2 regions of the Paenibacillus sp. YAE3 genome follow, and region 2 is predicted to be linked to the other one. Evidence: riboswitches for the same ligand, from Rfam matches in the RefSeq annotation. Region 2 holds a riboswitch; the other holds the start of a gene.
What was found. Region 2 has a riboswitch for cyclic di-GMP ahead of AC27KL_RS23785 (Ig-like domain-containing protein). Riboswitches for the same ligand answer to the same signal wherever they lie in the genome.

Region 1: it holds a riboswitch for cyclic di-GMP, as region 2 does, so the genes downstream of both, AC27KL_RS24220 (DUF8202 domain-containing protein) here and AC27KL_RS23785 (Ig-like domain-containing protein) in region 2, are expected to answer to the same signal.

What each region holds. Positions count from the first base shown of each region.
Region 1 covers NZ_BAAIYF010000016.1:94-6,832, forward strand. The annotation lists partial or broken gene AC27KL_RS24220 (DUF8202 domain-containing protein) at 1-2,669, opposite strand, end outside; cyclic di-GMP riboswitch class I at 2,946-3,035, opposite strand; gene AC27KL_RS24225 (S-layer homology domain-containing protein) at 3,319-4,737, opposite strand; gene AC27KL_RS24230 (cadherin-like beta sandwich domain-containing protein) at 4,783-6,739, opposite strand, start outside.
Region 2 covers NZ_BAAIYF010000015.1:31,305-39,595, forward strand. The annotation lists gene AC27KL_RS23780 (class D sortase) at 1-369, opposite strand, end outside; gene AC27KL_RS23785 (Ig-like domain-containing protein) at 449-4,471, opposite strand; cyclic di-GMP riboswitch class I at 4,837-4,937, opposite strand; gene AC27KL_RS23790 (Ig-like domain-containing protein) at 5,145-8,258, opposite strand.

The sequences.
Region 1 (6,739 bases), on a different contig from region 2:
TTCGCGGTAACCGTTAAAGTGTACTCACCGGGTGTTAACGGTGGTTCTAGAGTCGACAAGTCTAGTGTCGTTCCGCTTGGTACAGAAACTGGTGTTACATTGCCTTTACTATCCGTTATGCTCACTTCGTAGCTTCCTGCATTTTCGACTGCATCCCATGTTAACTGATCTCCAGTCACTTTCACATTGCTTGGTGCAGCTAATGGAGTAGCTGGTGTTAGCTTGTTTTCCACGACTTTTGTAAAATCTTGAACAGGCGCACCGTTTGTTCCTTTTATGTTACCTTTAGAAGCCAGATAAGACACTTCAACAATATCATCAGATTTAATATCTTCAGTTGTCTTCAAGATTAATGTCTTGCCATCTGTTCCTATTTCGAAGTCATTAATCGAAAGCTCTTTCGCACCAATTTTAACCGTAAGACCAGTTAAATCAGTTAGTTCAATCTCTTGATCGAAGGTTAGAGTAATCTCTTTCCCACCAGTTGTAACCTCTTCAAGAGTAGCTGTTTTCACTTTTGGCGCTTCCACACCATATGTGAAGAACTGTCCATTCGTTAATCCATCCGATACTGTAGCTACATAATATTCTACACCGTTAAGATCTTTGATCGCTAATTCATATCCCTTAGCGGAATTAAAATCTGCCTCACTATTACTTACAAGCAACTTTTTTCCGGCAGGAATAGCACTTGTAGGGATTGCTACTTGAACTTGACCAACTGCACCAGTGTTTTGTACCTTCCATACACGCTGGGCATGGTTTACATTTCCAATTTGCTGGTCAAAAACAAGCCCTTTTCCATTATCGCCCCAGATCAGATATTGCTTATCTGTAAGCAGATTAGTATTAAGCGCGTTCGTTTCAGCCAGTTCGCCGATACCAATCGCTACTTGGTCACCTGTATTAATGCTACGGCTTTGCTTTTGATACAAGCTCCCCGCATCATCACGGCCAATACCTGCAATATTTTTCGTGTAATTTGCATCTGCTACCCACACTTGGTTACCAGCAGCATCATAATAGTTACTCTTACCATCATTTAACGTAATACCGTACTTCAGAGCAAGGTAACTTTCTACCTTATTACGTTCCTCAGGCGTGGCTTTTTTATTTAAGACGATAATTTCAGCAACATTTCCGTTAAGGTAAGAAGGAGTGGTATTATCAGATCTTCTGCCTATCTGTGGTACTCCAATCATAGGATTTTCGAGTCCAGGTACTGAGTTGGTGAGCGCTGGACTACCATTTTTTCTGTATATACTACCTTCTTTATCACGAGCTGCATTCCATAAACCGTATTCCCCATTTTCAGGAGGACCCGCTTCCATATATTTACCTGCGCTGTTCTGTGCATCAGATAGAGGGAAGATTCCGGTATAAAATTTACTTTGGTAAGAAAAGAAGAAATACATGGCCTGGTGGCTTATACCCGTTTGTACTATTGGAGAAAGGATAGCGCCCCGATCCGTCCCCTTATCTCCATTCCATGCGGCTACGGTATATGCTTCCGTCATGTTAATCTCGGTATCGCCCCGCAAATACCCGTTCTTACCAAAATTAACGACAGGGTTAAAGTTTACACCATCCGATTGATAGGTTGGTGCTGTTCCCACAATAGAAAAACTATTCTTGCCAATCTGATCTTTCCAACCTGGAAGCGTACCGTCGCCACCGGCTGTTACACCGTCATCTGCTTTTAGCCATAAGGATACATTGCTACCTTTTACCCCGCCAGGCGTCGTTTTCCATACTAAAGTATTGTTTTCTCCATAACTTGCAAGAAGACCGCCTGAGTCTGCAACCAGATTTTCGATCCCTTTCAAATCTCTGGAATTTGCTTGTCCAAACTGTTTTCCCGGAATCATACGATTTTGTGCGGTAATACCCGCTTGCCCGGTAAAGTCTCCACTTAGAGTAATATTTTTAGAACCTTCCAGATAAACGTTTCGCTCCGATTCCCCAAACGTATTCCCAGTAATGACTGCATTGCCTGAAAGGTCAAACTCACCAGCTTTTACTTGAACTCCACCACCACTATTCCCAGTGATTTCGCCTCCAGTCATAGTGAATCTTGCACCAGCTATATTAATAAGGACCGCACTTGAATTCGCATGCATATTACCTGTAATTTTTCCACCATTCATTTCTAGGACCGAAGTTTGGTTTAGGAGAATGATTGCGCTTCCTCCTATAGTGTCATAATTGTTGCGTAAAATAGTGTCTTTTTCAATGGTCAGTTTTGAACTACCTATATTAAATATCCTTCCATCTACTAATTCACTCCCACCGTCAATAACGATATTTTTCAAAGTAAGGTGACCGCTATTAAGACCAAAAAGTGTTTTTGAACCGCTGCTCTTTGAACCACGATGAATCACAGCAGGCTTATCGGCTTCAGGGTCCGTAGTAATCGTAAACTTCTTGGCAGCATTCATATCAAAGGGTGGTGGCAATGTGATATCGTCCTTGACATATATCGTTCCCCCGTTATCAACCTCTTGATAGGCTTTGTTCAATGTCTTATAAGGATTCTCTTTAGTTCCATCCCCTGTGCTATCATTGCCGCCACTAGCTACATAAACTTCCGAAGAAGCAGCATAGCTGACTGGAGTCCCTAAGCTTGCCCCTAGACCCGTGAAGACAAGAGAAAAAATCAGGAACATCATCCCTATTTTCCGTAATCTAATGTTGTTGCTTAGCAAATAGATCATTCCTTTCTTGTGTAAAAGTTATCAATGCACTCTTTTAGCTACCCTTGTCCACCTCTTTTTTCACTTTTTTAACTGCTATGTCAGGATCACACGAGCTGCAGAAATCAATTGGCAGAAAACCGATAAGGATTACGGCCGGTCCTTACAGCAACGGGCTCCTTCAATAGAATACCTAAAAAAATAAAAACTCCATCCAATAGCAAGCGCCAGTAGACGGAGTTTTCCGTCGTATTCGGCAGCTGGCTGGCATAGGCACTTGGCTCCCTTTAGCCCCTTTAGCTTTGCGTCCCCGATTTTCAAGCGGGTTTGCTCTTTTCGTACGAGTGTATATATGTAAGATTTGCAGTAAAACTTCCTATTTGTTAGCCTTCCTCAAAATCATAGGCTAATCTACTAACCTCAATGTTGTTGAATTTTGTCGGATTTAGTACTTTAGTAGCTTCTTTTGACATTATATGAGACAATTCTGAATATTTTCTGAATCGGTCTGGTTTTAGAAGAGTCTCCTGCTATTAAAGAAGTTGTTACCAGAAGGAATTACTAAACAGATAAAAAAACAACCATTGACGACTTGTCGTCATCAATGGTTGTTTGCGTTGCTTCATTACTTGTCAATCAGGTTCGTTACTTTCAGCATTCTTGCCATCAGTGCAGTGACTTCCGCACGCGTCATTCCTGCTTTCGGGCTCAGATGCTTAGGTCCATTGCCTTGGATAATTCCCGCTGCGATCAGCTGGGCAACATCCGCTTTCGCCCAAGAAGCTACTTTATCCCCATCCGCATATGGTGCCAGCGTAGAAGCGATTTGCTCCTGATTCGGCACGTTTACGGATTGAATCAAGCGGTATGCACGAGCAATCATGGCAAAACCTTGCTCTCTCGTGATTTGCTGTCCGCCTTTGAAGTTGCCGTCCTCATATCCGCGAACAATATCAAATTCATCCGCGAGCGCTACAGCATTCCGATACCATGCCGTCGACGGCACGTCAGGGTAGATGTTTTGCGGCGCGTCCTGACGCATCAGACCTAGGCCCAATACGACGATTTCAGCGAATTCGGAGCGTGTCACATATCGGTTTGGCGAGAACGTATTGTCGCCGTTGCCTTTCAGGTCGAGTCTTGCGGCAATGTTGTTTACGTCCGCTCTGCCCCAATGATACTGGACATCCTCGAAATCCTGCGGATTCCAAATCACCGAATAGGTACCGCTGCTGCGCAAATCATTGATGAGTGCGAAATACCGGTTATTCACCTTCGTGACGACCGTCGGCACATGGAACACGCTGCCGTCCGGGTTCACAATAACGCCTGTCGTGATGCGGTTCGGGTCGATGCCTTCCGGAAGCGCGATGTATTTCGGCGCATACCCGTTCAACAACCCCGCTCTATCCGTTTTCCCGCCGTGCATAAAGCTCAAGTCAAGATCTACCGGATGCACAAGCAGTTCATAACCGCCTTGAGCTGCCTTCTCACGGGCAAGCTTGGCCAGATCGTCCGCAGAACGTTTGATTTTGATGTTAGCGGCAATATCGCTGAGCGGCGCGTTGCCGAATTGTTTGCTAATGGCATCCACATCAAGCTGTCCTGCAGGAACCGGATAAATCGCCAGCACATCTTCAATTTCCAGGCTGGAGCCGGTATCGGCGATCTTTTTCAAGCCTTCAAGCGTCAATCCTCGAACTTCAACATCGCCCTTACCCGGTACGCTGATGCCGAGTTTATGTCCTTTACCGTCCGCCAGAATGCCGGACAGCTTGTCCTTATCGATCGTAACCGTCGCTTGGTCACCGTTTACCGTACCCGAAGCAAACGATACATTCGAACCGTTATCGGTTGTGATGATGTTCCCCGGTTTCACAGGGTCTGTCGTTGGTGGTGGAGTTGTATTGCCTGTGCCCGAGTTCCCGCCATCGGTGCTGCCGCCGCCAGTGTTGCTGCTGGTTTCTCTCGTTACCTTCACGGTATATTCTTTGAAGCTGCCGTCTTTACCGGTAACTTTTACGACAATGTTATTCAGACCCACATTTAGCGCGAGATCATCGCTGATCTGACCACTAGGGACTTCTTTCTATTCCCCGTCATTTACGCGAATTTGAATCGTAGCGTTTGGATCCAGTGCCTTCGGCGTCAATTGAATCTGATACACGCTGTTACTTACGCTCATCGTGTAGGTATCCTGATTCGGATCGAAAGCCGGAGACAGACTTCCTACAGAAGGAACTAACGATTCCAATTTATTGGCCGCGTTTCCGCGAACGATGGTAATGGTGTACTTATCGATTTCCTTGCCAGCCTTATCTTGAACACTAACGATAATCGTGTTGTCGCCTACATTCAATGGAAGGTTACTCCACTCATCGGCAGAATACTCCGTGTTGTTCACGTATACCTTCACCTGAGTCTCGTCCGGATGTTTCGCCTTCGGATCCAGACTGATAGCGTATACGTCGTCCGTTACCGTAGCTTGATAATGCTTGTATTTCTCCAAATCAACATCCGGAGTCAGATTGATCGGCTTTTCCTGACCGTCTTCGATCAGTCCAGCAAGCTTCAGTCCATCCAGCTCCCCGCCTACCTTCACCAGATTCTTCTCAGCCTCTTGCAGAGCAGCCAAAGCCTGGTTTACCTGATCCTGGGTCGCACCAGGATCACGCAGTACGCTTTCTGCTGCATCAAGCGCGCTAGTCAGATTGTTCCAGCTTGCCGAGGTGTAGTCGGACCCGGTCAATTCGCTTGCAGCGATCTTGCCGTTGATTTCCTCCGCTTTCTGTTTCAGCGCGGATTTGTCGACAACGTTTGTCGTATCCACAGTAATGTCTCTTGACACTTTCGATACTTTGCTGTCTTTCTCAGCTGTCACTTCAATGGTGTACTTTCCGTCAGACAAATCTTCCGATGGTGTAAAGCTCCAGTCGCCGTTTCCATCTACAGTGGCTTTTCCTCCGGCATTTGGAACCACGTTGCCATCTTTGTCTTTGATCACTACGGTGACTTCCGTACCTGCTTCCGTTTTCCCTTTGATCGCAGGTTTCGTTACGTTCACCGTACCACTTGGTTCAGTGATCTCTAAGGCTGGAGAAGGAGGAGGTAAAATCTCATTCTCTGTCAGTGTAATTAACTTGAACCCAACAATTTTTCCATTTGAATCAACCTCATAGACGCCAACATATTTGTTCGTGTTCGCATCTACACCTTTGAGGTCAGAACCCGAGGTGTATTCTTGAGCACCCGCTGGAACATCTTCCCCTTGAAGCGGAAATGGGAGAAGCGTGTCAGAAACAAGCACCATCAAAGAATTTCCACTCTCAGGTGTGGCTGTTATTTTCGTTCCGGCTTCAGTTCCCTTAACCGCTGTAGCTTCCAGTGCTTTTGCAGGCGTGATGGCTCCATCCCAGAATTTAATAGAATACACCTTGCCGCCTTCTGGTCTCTCAACCCCCATAGTGGGAAGATCATCATGGAAAAAGCCGAAGCGAATTTTCCCATTTTGCAACTCAATTGGGGTAGCTTTTCCACCTGAATCGTTAATTTCAATTTCCTTGCGAAATTCCCCGTTAATCATCATATAGGCAGTAAACATTTTCGAATCATTATTTCTTGTAGCGATAATGTCGACAATTTGCTTTGGTTCAGCAGTTGTTGCTCCTTTTGTACCTACATTGTAAAACATCAACTTTCTGTCGCCATCACCAGTAAAATAAAATCCTTCTGTAGTCGTTTTATCCTTATAATCAATGATTTTGGTCCAATTAGGATTAAACTTGTCATAAGAAAAACGAACCCCTACTGAGTAACTACGAGAAATATCTTTATCAACGACTGGATCGATGTCGAGCGTAAATCCGCCACCTTTTTCATCTTTCCCTTCATTAATTGCCGTCCAATACCAATAGCTGCCGGCACTGTCCGCTCCGTACCCTTTCGTAGCGTTGCCATACATTCGAGTCTTACCATTAAAGGTATGTTCACCGGACACCTCTTCCAGTTTCGAGTGACCCAGTTTATCAACAGGCAACCCTCCATTT
Region 2 (8,291 bases):
TAACAATATTTGCTCGCCGTCGGACGGTAACACGGTACCGCTATAATGCCCAACGCCTTTTTCCAGCATCTCTTCATCCGTGCCTTCAATGATTGGCAATTCCGCCTTGATCTTTGGTATCTCCAGCAATCCAATCACGTCATTATCGGCGGGATGGAACTGTTCCCGCGTTACAGTGGGATTAGGGGCGGCTTTGGCTGCGGGCGATGGCTTCGTTACCGGAAGCTCGTCGGATTTTGAGCCGACCAAAGCCTCTGCCTGGGCCAGCGCCTTTTTTAATTGGATCTGATGTTCAACGTATTGGTAAACGGCAATGGATACAATAAGGATCCCAAGGGCCATCAATACGGCTCCCGCTTTCTTCCTCAAATTATTCCCCCCTGCCTTTTCATATAGAAGAAAACACCTTTCGCGCAGAAAAGTGTTTTCTTCATATCAGATATAACGATTATACCTTACGTTTTCTCCATAACAAAAGCAATCCTGCCAGCAAAATAACCATGCCGATGAACCCTAGGTTGTAAACGTTCGTTGCCGTATTCGGCAGCTTGCTGCCGGATTGTTCTCCCGGCGAAGGAGCTTTGCCAGACTCCCCGGCAACGGCTCCGTTATCTTCCAACGGAGATCCTGAGCCGTCGCCCGCATCCGGAGCCGTTCCGGTTCCAGGACTTGTTGGCGTCGTACCTGGTCCTGGATTCGACGGCGTTCCGCTTCCCGGATTCGTTGGCGTCGTGCCGGTTCCCGGTTTGGTCGGCTCAGGGGTAGTTCCTGGAACCGTTGTTCCCGGTTCAGTACCCGTTCCCTTCACGTCGACCGTCACCACCGACGTCGTCGTGCCGCCGCGGCCGTCGCTTACGATCACCGTAAAGCTGTCGCTGCCGGTATAATCACGGTCCGGTACATAGGTCCACGTTCCGTCCGGATTCACGGTAACGCTGCCGTGCTTCGGTTCGCTTCCTTTCGTATACGTCAGCTTGTCGCCGTCCACGTCCGTACCTTCTATCTTACCGGTTGCCGGCGTGTTGATCGTCGTTTCCGCATTATAGGAAGGCACGCTTGGTACTTGATTTGGTTTTCCTGGGTCCGTGCCCGGATTCGGCGTAGTGCCCGGGCTTGTTCCCGGATCGGTTCCCGGGGTTGTTCCCGGATCCGTACCTGGGTTCGTGCCAGGGTTCGTCGCAGGTTCCTTCACGTCGACCGTGATCGTCACCGTGGTTTTTCCACCTTTGCTATCCTCCACGATCACCGTAAAGCTGTCTCCTCCTACATAGCCAGGCTCTGGCGTATAGGTCCATGTTCCATCCGGATTGACCGTCACGGTACCATGTTCCGGATCTTTGCCTTTGGTATACGTCAATGGATCGCCATCCGGATCGGTGCCATAAACCGTATCCGTTACGGATTTGCCTTTTTCCGTCGTTACCGTTTCATCCGAAGCGGTTGGCGGACGGTTCGCTGGCGGAGTCGGCTTGTCCGGTTCCGTCACACCGACGGTAATCTTCGACTCCGTTTTGCCTCCTCTGCCGTCATCCACGATCACTGTAAAGCTGTCTTCGCCTACATAACCCGGCGTCGGTACATAGATCCACGATCCATCCGGATTCACCGTGACTGTGCCGTGCTGCGGATCGCTTCCTTTGGTGAAGGTCAGCGGATCGCCATCCGGATCTGTTCCATCTACTCTGCCGGTGGCCGGCGTATCATTCGTTGTCGTTACGTTGTCATCCTTCGTCACCGGCTTTTGGTTCGGCTTGTCCGTTACGTTTACCGTGATGGTCGAAGTCGTAACCCCTCCGTTACCATCGCTTACGATGACCGTAAAGATATCCGGGCCGACATATCCCGGATCCGGTTTATACTCCCATGTCCCATCTGAATTCACGGTCACCGTGCCGTGCTTCGGATCAGTTTCGATGGCGAACGTCAACGTATCTCCTACATCGGGATCGGTTGCATACACCGTGCCTGTTACCGACTTGTCCTTCTCTGTCGTTACGTTGTAATTATCGGTTACCGGCGGGTAGTTTGGCGGATCCTCTACGTGAATCGTCACCGTCGAGGTGGTGGTTCCGCCTTTGCCGTCGTTGACTATAACCGTGAAGCTATCTTCACCGACGAAATCCTGATTAGGGGTGTATGTCCACGATCCGTCCGGATTGACGGTCACCGTACCGTTTGCCGGACCGCTTCCCTCTTTGAACGTCAGCGGATCGCCGTTTGCGTCCACGCCATATACGCTTCCGGTCACCGTCGTGTTCTTCCATGTCGTTTCTTCGAAATCCGGCGAAATCGGCGGACGGTTAACATCGACCGTAACGCCGTTGGAATTCCGGGTTTCATGATTCCCTGACAGCAAATTGTCGTATTCTACGGTCGCCTGATTGGCTACTGTAGTCGTTTTGTACTTCGAGAGCACTTTAACTTTGAATTGGACGGTCGTTCCTCCAGGCAGAACATCGATGTTCGGGATTCTGCCTGCCTGGCTTTCGTTCGCTCCGTTTCCTAAACGAACGACCACCCGATTATCGTTTGCCAGAAACTCTCCTTGGTCATCGCCGCTTTTATCGCTCAGCTTCCCGGCATTCGGGCCCGATACAATCTCCAAAGATCCAGGAACGTATTCAGTTCCGTCAGGAATATTATCCGTAAATACGGTGTTGGCCGATTCGTCGCCGCCATCGTTTTTAAAGTTGACCGAATACGTTAAGGTATCTCCCTCTTTTACGTTATCTGCCGGGGATACTGACTTGGTTACAACCCCGCAAGGGGCGGTGCCCAGAAAGATATCATCGAGGAAGTTGCCTGCTCCTATAACTCCGGTAGAAGTACTCACAGCCTCGAAACCGAAGCGAGTTACCGTTTGACCAGCGGGAACCGTATAGCTTCCTGTATAGGTTCCCCAAGCAGTGTTTCCATCGCTCATTTGTCTTTGAACTAGGGTATCGTAAGGGCTAGCCGTTGCTGCACCGATGCGAAGCTGCATGGTGTCAACCCCCCACCGGCCCATATGGGATAGACGCCAATAGATGGTTTGTCCAGGCGTTGTCTTCACATCCTGGTATAACATCCCATTTTCAAAAGCATTGAGTTCTGCCCATCTCTTTCCATCAGGCGGTGCTGGCCAGCTCTGAACATTTGAAGGGATTTTCTGTTCCCAGTTCCAAAGCTCAATGATAGGTTGCCCTTTAGCATCATCCGTTGTTTTCCAACCAGGCACATCGCGTTCATAATAATAAAGCCCCGATCCATCAACAGCAGTTCCTCTGGGAGCACCTTGCTCAAAGCTGCCGTTAGTTAACGCCACTCTTGGTCCACATACGCCAGGTGGTTTACTTGGTTCGGTGACATCAACGGTTATCGTCGTTTCCGTTTTGCCGCCTTTGCCGTCATCCATGATCACAGTGAAGCTATCCGGGCCGATATAGTCTTGGTTCGGCGTGTAAGTCCACGTTCCGTCCGGATTCACCGTCACCGTGCCGTTTTTTGGATCCGTGCCTTTGGTATAGGTCAACGTGTCATTATTCGGATCGGTGCCCTGAACGACGTCGGTCTTCGGTTTATTTTTTTCCGTAGTGACCTTCATATCCGACGCTGTCGGCGGCTGGTTTTGGTAGTAATCATTTTGCGGATCGAGCGTCTCGATCGGCGCGTACTCGGTTTTGAAATACCAGCTGTAGATATCATGCGTTTCATTATTCGGGTATCCCGTAGAGGCGGTAAAACCGGCATAATAAGGTTGTCCGGCAAAAATAGCGCCAAGATCCACATTATTTACATCCAGTACCACTTTTGAGCTTGCCCGATCCGGGGCAGTGCCCAGGCGAACCTGAACATTTTTGTTTAAACCGTCATAATCGATCCATGTATAATACGTAGTCCCGTTAGATAGAACAAAGTTGGTGCCATTGTCCCTATTATACTGGTCCAAATCCGTATATCTGCCAGAACCAACCTGGTTCGTCACCGACCCATTTTCCGCGAGTCCAATGTAATTGGCTGAAGGATCGTTATAAACCGTGTTTAGAAAAGTATCGTATTTAACCGCAAAACTCGGTTGAATCCCGTAATATCCCAACCCGCCTCCGTTGGCTTTTTGAGTGCCTGTACCTGTCTGGAGCGTGAAGGTCAATCCGTCACTTGCGCCTGCGTTGCCTGTACTCATTTTAAATGAGAAAGCCGTGCTGAATGAATAGTTGTCTTTAGGGTAAAGCGTATTTTTGTTAAAAATCGCTCCATACTTTTCTGTAAGATCCGGCGTCAATCGCACAAAATTCGTTCCCTGGGGAACTTCGGCAGTGCCGTCGATGGCAAATGACTGGTCGAAAGTATCTTGGGGAAACCCGTCGTATTTATACGTTAGCCATTTACCATCTGCTGCAGCTGCTTCAGCATTTTGACCGTTTAACGGTAGCATCGGGCTGCACGCGATGATCAAAGCAGCCATTGCATTGATTATCGATTTTCTTTTCATTGTTCTCCTCCCTTCTTCCAGCAGGAAGGCTTTGAAGCCGTTCCAGGGCTGTAAGCAAGTTTTATGACCGTCGATAATCCATACTCATCCATATCGCAAAAACTGGGGGCGGATTGTTTTGGCACGATTTGAAGTGTATGTAGTAGAGAGAGACATTCACAATATACTGGCTCTCGTCGCCTCGTTCATTCCCCTCCTTCTACGACGAACGTTTCGTAGTTCTCTCCAATGGCTCTCCCCTCCTTGCAGGCTCTCTTATCTATAGACAGGGCTTCTTACCCCAGCTATCAAAATAGTTAAAATTTTAAATATTCAAAAAAGAAAATCCCCGTCCAAAAGCAAACCAGACGGAGATTTCCGTCGTATTCGGCAGCTGGCTGGCAGTAGCATTTGCATATTGTCTGCAAATCCCTTAGCCCCTGTAGCTTTGCGTCCCCATTTTTCAATGGGTTTGCCATTAGTCGTACGAGACTCTATGTAGTTGAAATTTTTAACATTTACTTAAAAATATAATATATATGCATTGTAAGTTAGGGTCTAAAGTCTCATTTTGCAATATTTTCTTCGTTTTTGTCGTTTCTAGGAAGCGTGTTCGAATCACATGAGCATAAAAACGGCTGTCGAGATCTTCTCGACAGCCTGAACCCTTTTCGTATTAAAAAGTGTAATTTCTTTACGCCTTACGTCGTCTCCATAAAAGCAGTCCTGCCAGCAGTACAACCATGCCGATGAACCCTAGGTTGTAAACGTTCGTCGACGTATTCGGCAGCTTGCTGCCGGATTGTTCTCCCGGCGAAGGAGCTTTGCCAGACTCCCCGGCAACGGTTCCGTTGTCTTCCAACGGAGATCCAGATCCGTCGCCCGCATCCGGAGCCGTTCCGGTTCCAGGTCTTGTTGGCGTCGTACCTGGTCCTGGATTCGACGGCGTTCCGCTTCCCGGATTCGTTGGCGTCGTGCCGGTTCCCGGTTTGGTCGGATCAGGGGTAGTTCCTGGAACCGTTGTTCCCGGTTCAGTACCGGTTCCCTTCACGTCGACCGCCACCACGGACGTCGTCGTGCCGCCACGTCCGTCGCTTACGATCACCGTAAAGCTGTCGCTGCCGGTATAATCACGGTCCGGTACATAGGTCCACGTTCCGTCCGGATTCACGGTAACGCTGCCGTGCTTCGGATCGCTTCCTTTCGTATACGTCAGCTTGTCGCCGTCCGCGTCCGTACCTTCTATTTTTCCGGTTGCCGGCGTGTTGATCGTCGTCTCCGCATTATAGGAAGGAACGCTTGGTACTTGATTTGGTTTTCCTGGGTCCGTGCCCGGATTCGGCGTAGTGCCCGGACTTGTTCCCGGATCGGTTCCCGGGCTTGTTCCTGGATCCGTACCTGGGTTCGTGCCAGGGTTCGTCGCAGGTTCCTTCACGTCAACCGTGATCGTAACCTCCGTCTGACCGCCTTTACCGTCCTCCACGACCACCGTAAAGCTGTCTCCGCCTACATAGCCAGGCTCTGGCGTATAGGTCCATGTGCCATCCGGATTCACCGTCACCGTACCATGTTCCGGATCTTTGCCTTTGGTATACGTTAATGAATCGCCATCCGGATCGGTGCCGTAAACGGTATCCGTTACGGATTTGCCTTTTTCCGTCGTTACCGTTTCATCCGAAGCGGTTGGCGGACGGTTCGTTGGCGGAGTCGGCTTGTCCGTTACGTTAACCGTAATGGTCGAGGTCGTGTATCCGCCTTGGCCATCGCTTACGATGACCGTAAAGATATCCGGGCCGCTATATCCCGAGTCCGGTATATACTCCCACGTTCCGTCCGGACTCACCGTCACGGTCCCATGCTTTGGATCGCTTCCTTTGGTGAATGTAAGCGGGTCACCGTCAGGATCGGTTGCATACACGCTGCGGGACACCGTCGTACCCTGCTCCGTCGTTACGGTATCATTGCGGCTCTCTGGCGGCAGATTTGGCGGCTCCGTTACGTTCACGGTCACCTTTGAGGTGGAGGTTCCGCCCTTGCCGTCGCTCACCGTAACCTCAAAGCTATCCGTTCCAGTAAAATCGAGATCTGGAACGTACGTCCATGTTCCATCCGGATTCACCGTCACTGTACCGTGGGAAGGGTCGCTTCCTTTGGTAAAGGTCAGCGGGTCACCATCAGGATCTACTCCATACACGCTTCCAGTCACCGGCGTGTTTTTCCAAGTCGTTTCTTTAGGATCCGATGCGATTGGCGGCCGGTTGGCCGGTGGGTATACGCTCACTTCCACGCCCGGATTACTTGGAGTATTGATATTGTCGCCAGTCACTTCGGCCACGTTGCGAATGCTTTGGCCAGCTTGGCCTGGTTGGATCATTGCTTTGAATTGGACCGTGTGCCAATTGGTGTCCGAAATAACTCCGAACTGACCGACAACCTGACCTGCAGCATAATGTCCTTGGTCATCGCCTTCGGCATCCGTCACCGCTGTGCCGTCTACGCGAAGCGTGCCCGGAACATATTCCAGACCTGCCGGGATCGCGTCGGAGATCACCAGATTCGTGACCTGACTATCTGCTGCCGCGTTTCGGGTTTGAATCGTATATAATAGCGTGTCTCCCACTTCCGGATGGGCCGTATCCATGTTTCCAGCCGCTTTTTCCTGAAGTGCAAACTTTTTATCGGATTCAAGTACGGGAACCCGCGGATAAATGTTGATCGTCGTCGTCGGCTTGTCCGGAACGTCGATATTGTCCCCACCAACCGCTGCCGTATTTGCAATGTCCTTGCCTGCCTGGCCCGGCAGCACTGTCACTTGAAACGTAACGGTGTGCGATGCGGTATCTTTAATGATACCAAACTGACCGACTACCTTGCCTGAGGCATAATGCCCTTTGTCGTCCCCTTCAGCATCAGTGACAGACACGCCGTCCACCTTTAAGCTGCCCGGGACATACTGTAGCCCTGATGGAATTATATCCGAGATAACAAGGTTACTAATGAAGCTGTTAGCCACTTTGTTCCGGCTCTCTATCGTGTATAAAAGCGTATCTCCTACTTCCGGGTGGACCGTATCCGTGTTACCTGTCGCTTTTTGTTGAATGGCTGCCTTTTTCTGAGATTCAAGTTCAGGAGGATTAGGATCGAACTTCGGCGTAACCTCCGATGCTAGATCATAAATCAATCCCCCCGTCATTTCTCCGATGTAAGTGGTGCTCAAAGTATCACGGTTAAGTATATAGAATCTCGGATTACTCTGACCACTAACAATGAATATATTGCCGTTAGGTAAAAAGCTCATTCCTCTGAACCCGGCGGCTTCGACAGGGGAAGATATGGCGACACTGCGAACCATGGTAGACGTTCTTGGGTCCAACTGAACTAATGAGTTTCCTGCGTAAAACCATAGATAACCATTACTATCAAAAACCAAATCGCCCCCCATATCCCGGTATGACGGGAAACTATAATTCGTTACTTCATTTGATTGCTTTTGTCCCGTAGTTAAATCGTAGCTTCCTATATAAACCTTACCGTTAAGTCCATATACATAATAATATTTCCCTTCAAAAATGACAGAACTTCCGGCTATACCCTCTACTTGTGATACAGGCTGGGCTGTTCCGTTTTCATTAATTTTATAAATTTTGGAAATATTATCGATGTAAGAATAAGTAGCTGCATAAAAAGCTTTCTCATTCATTGCTACTGCCAATCCGTTTAAGCCAGTATTTTCGGCAACACCTGTTATAGTAACACTAGCCTTGGGATTAGCAGTTGGATTATTGCCATCAAATTGATAGAGTGTCATCCCCTGAATACCATACGAATCAATTTTATTAAT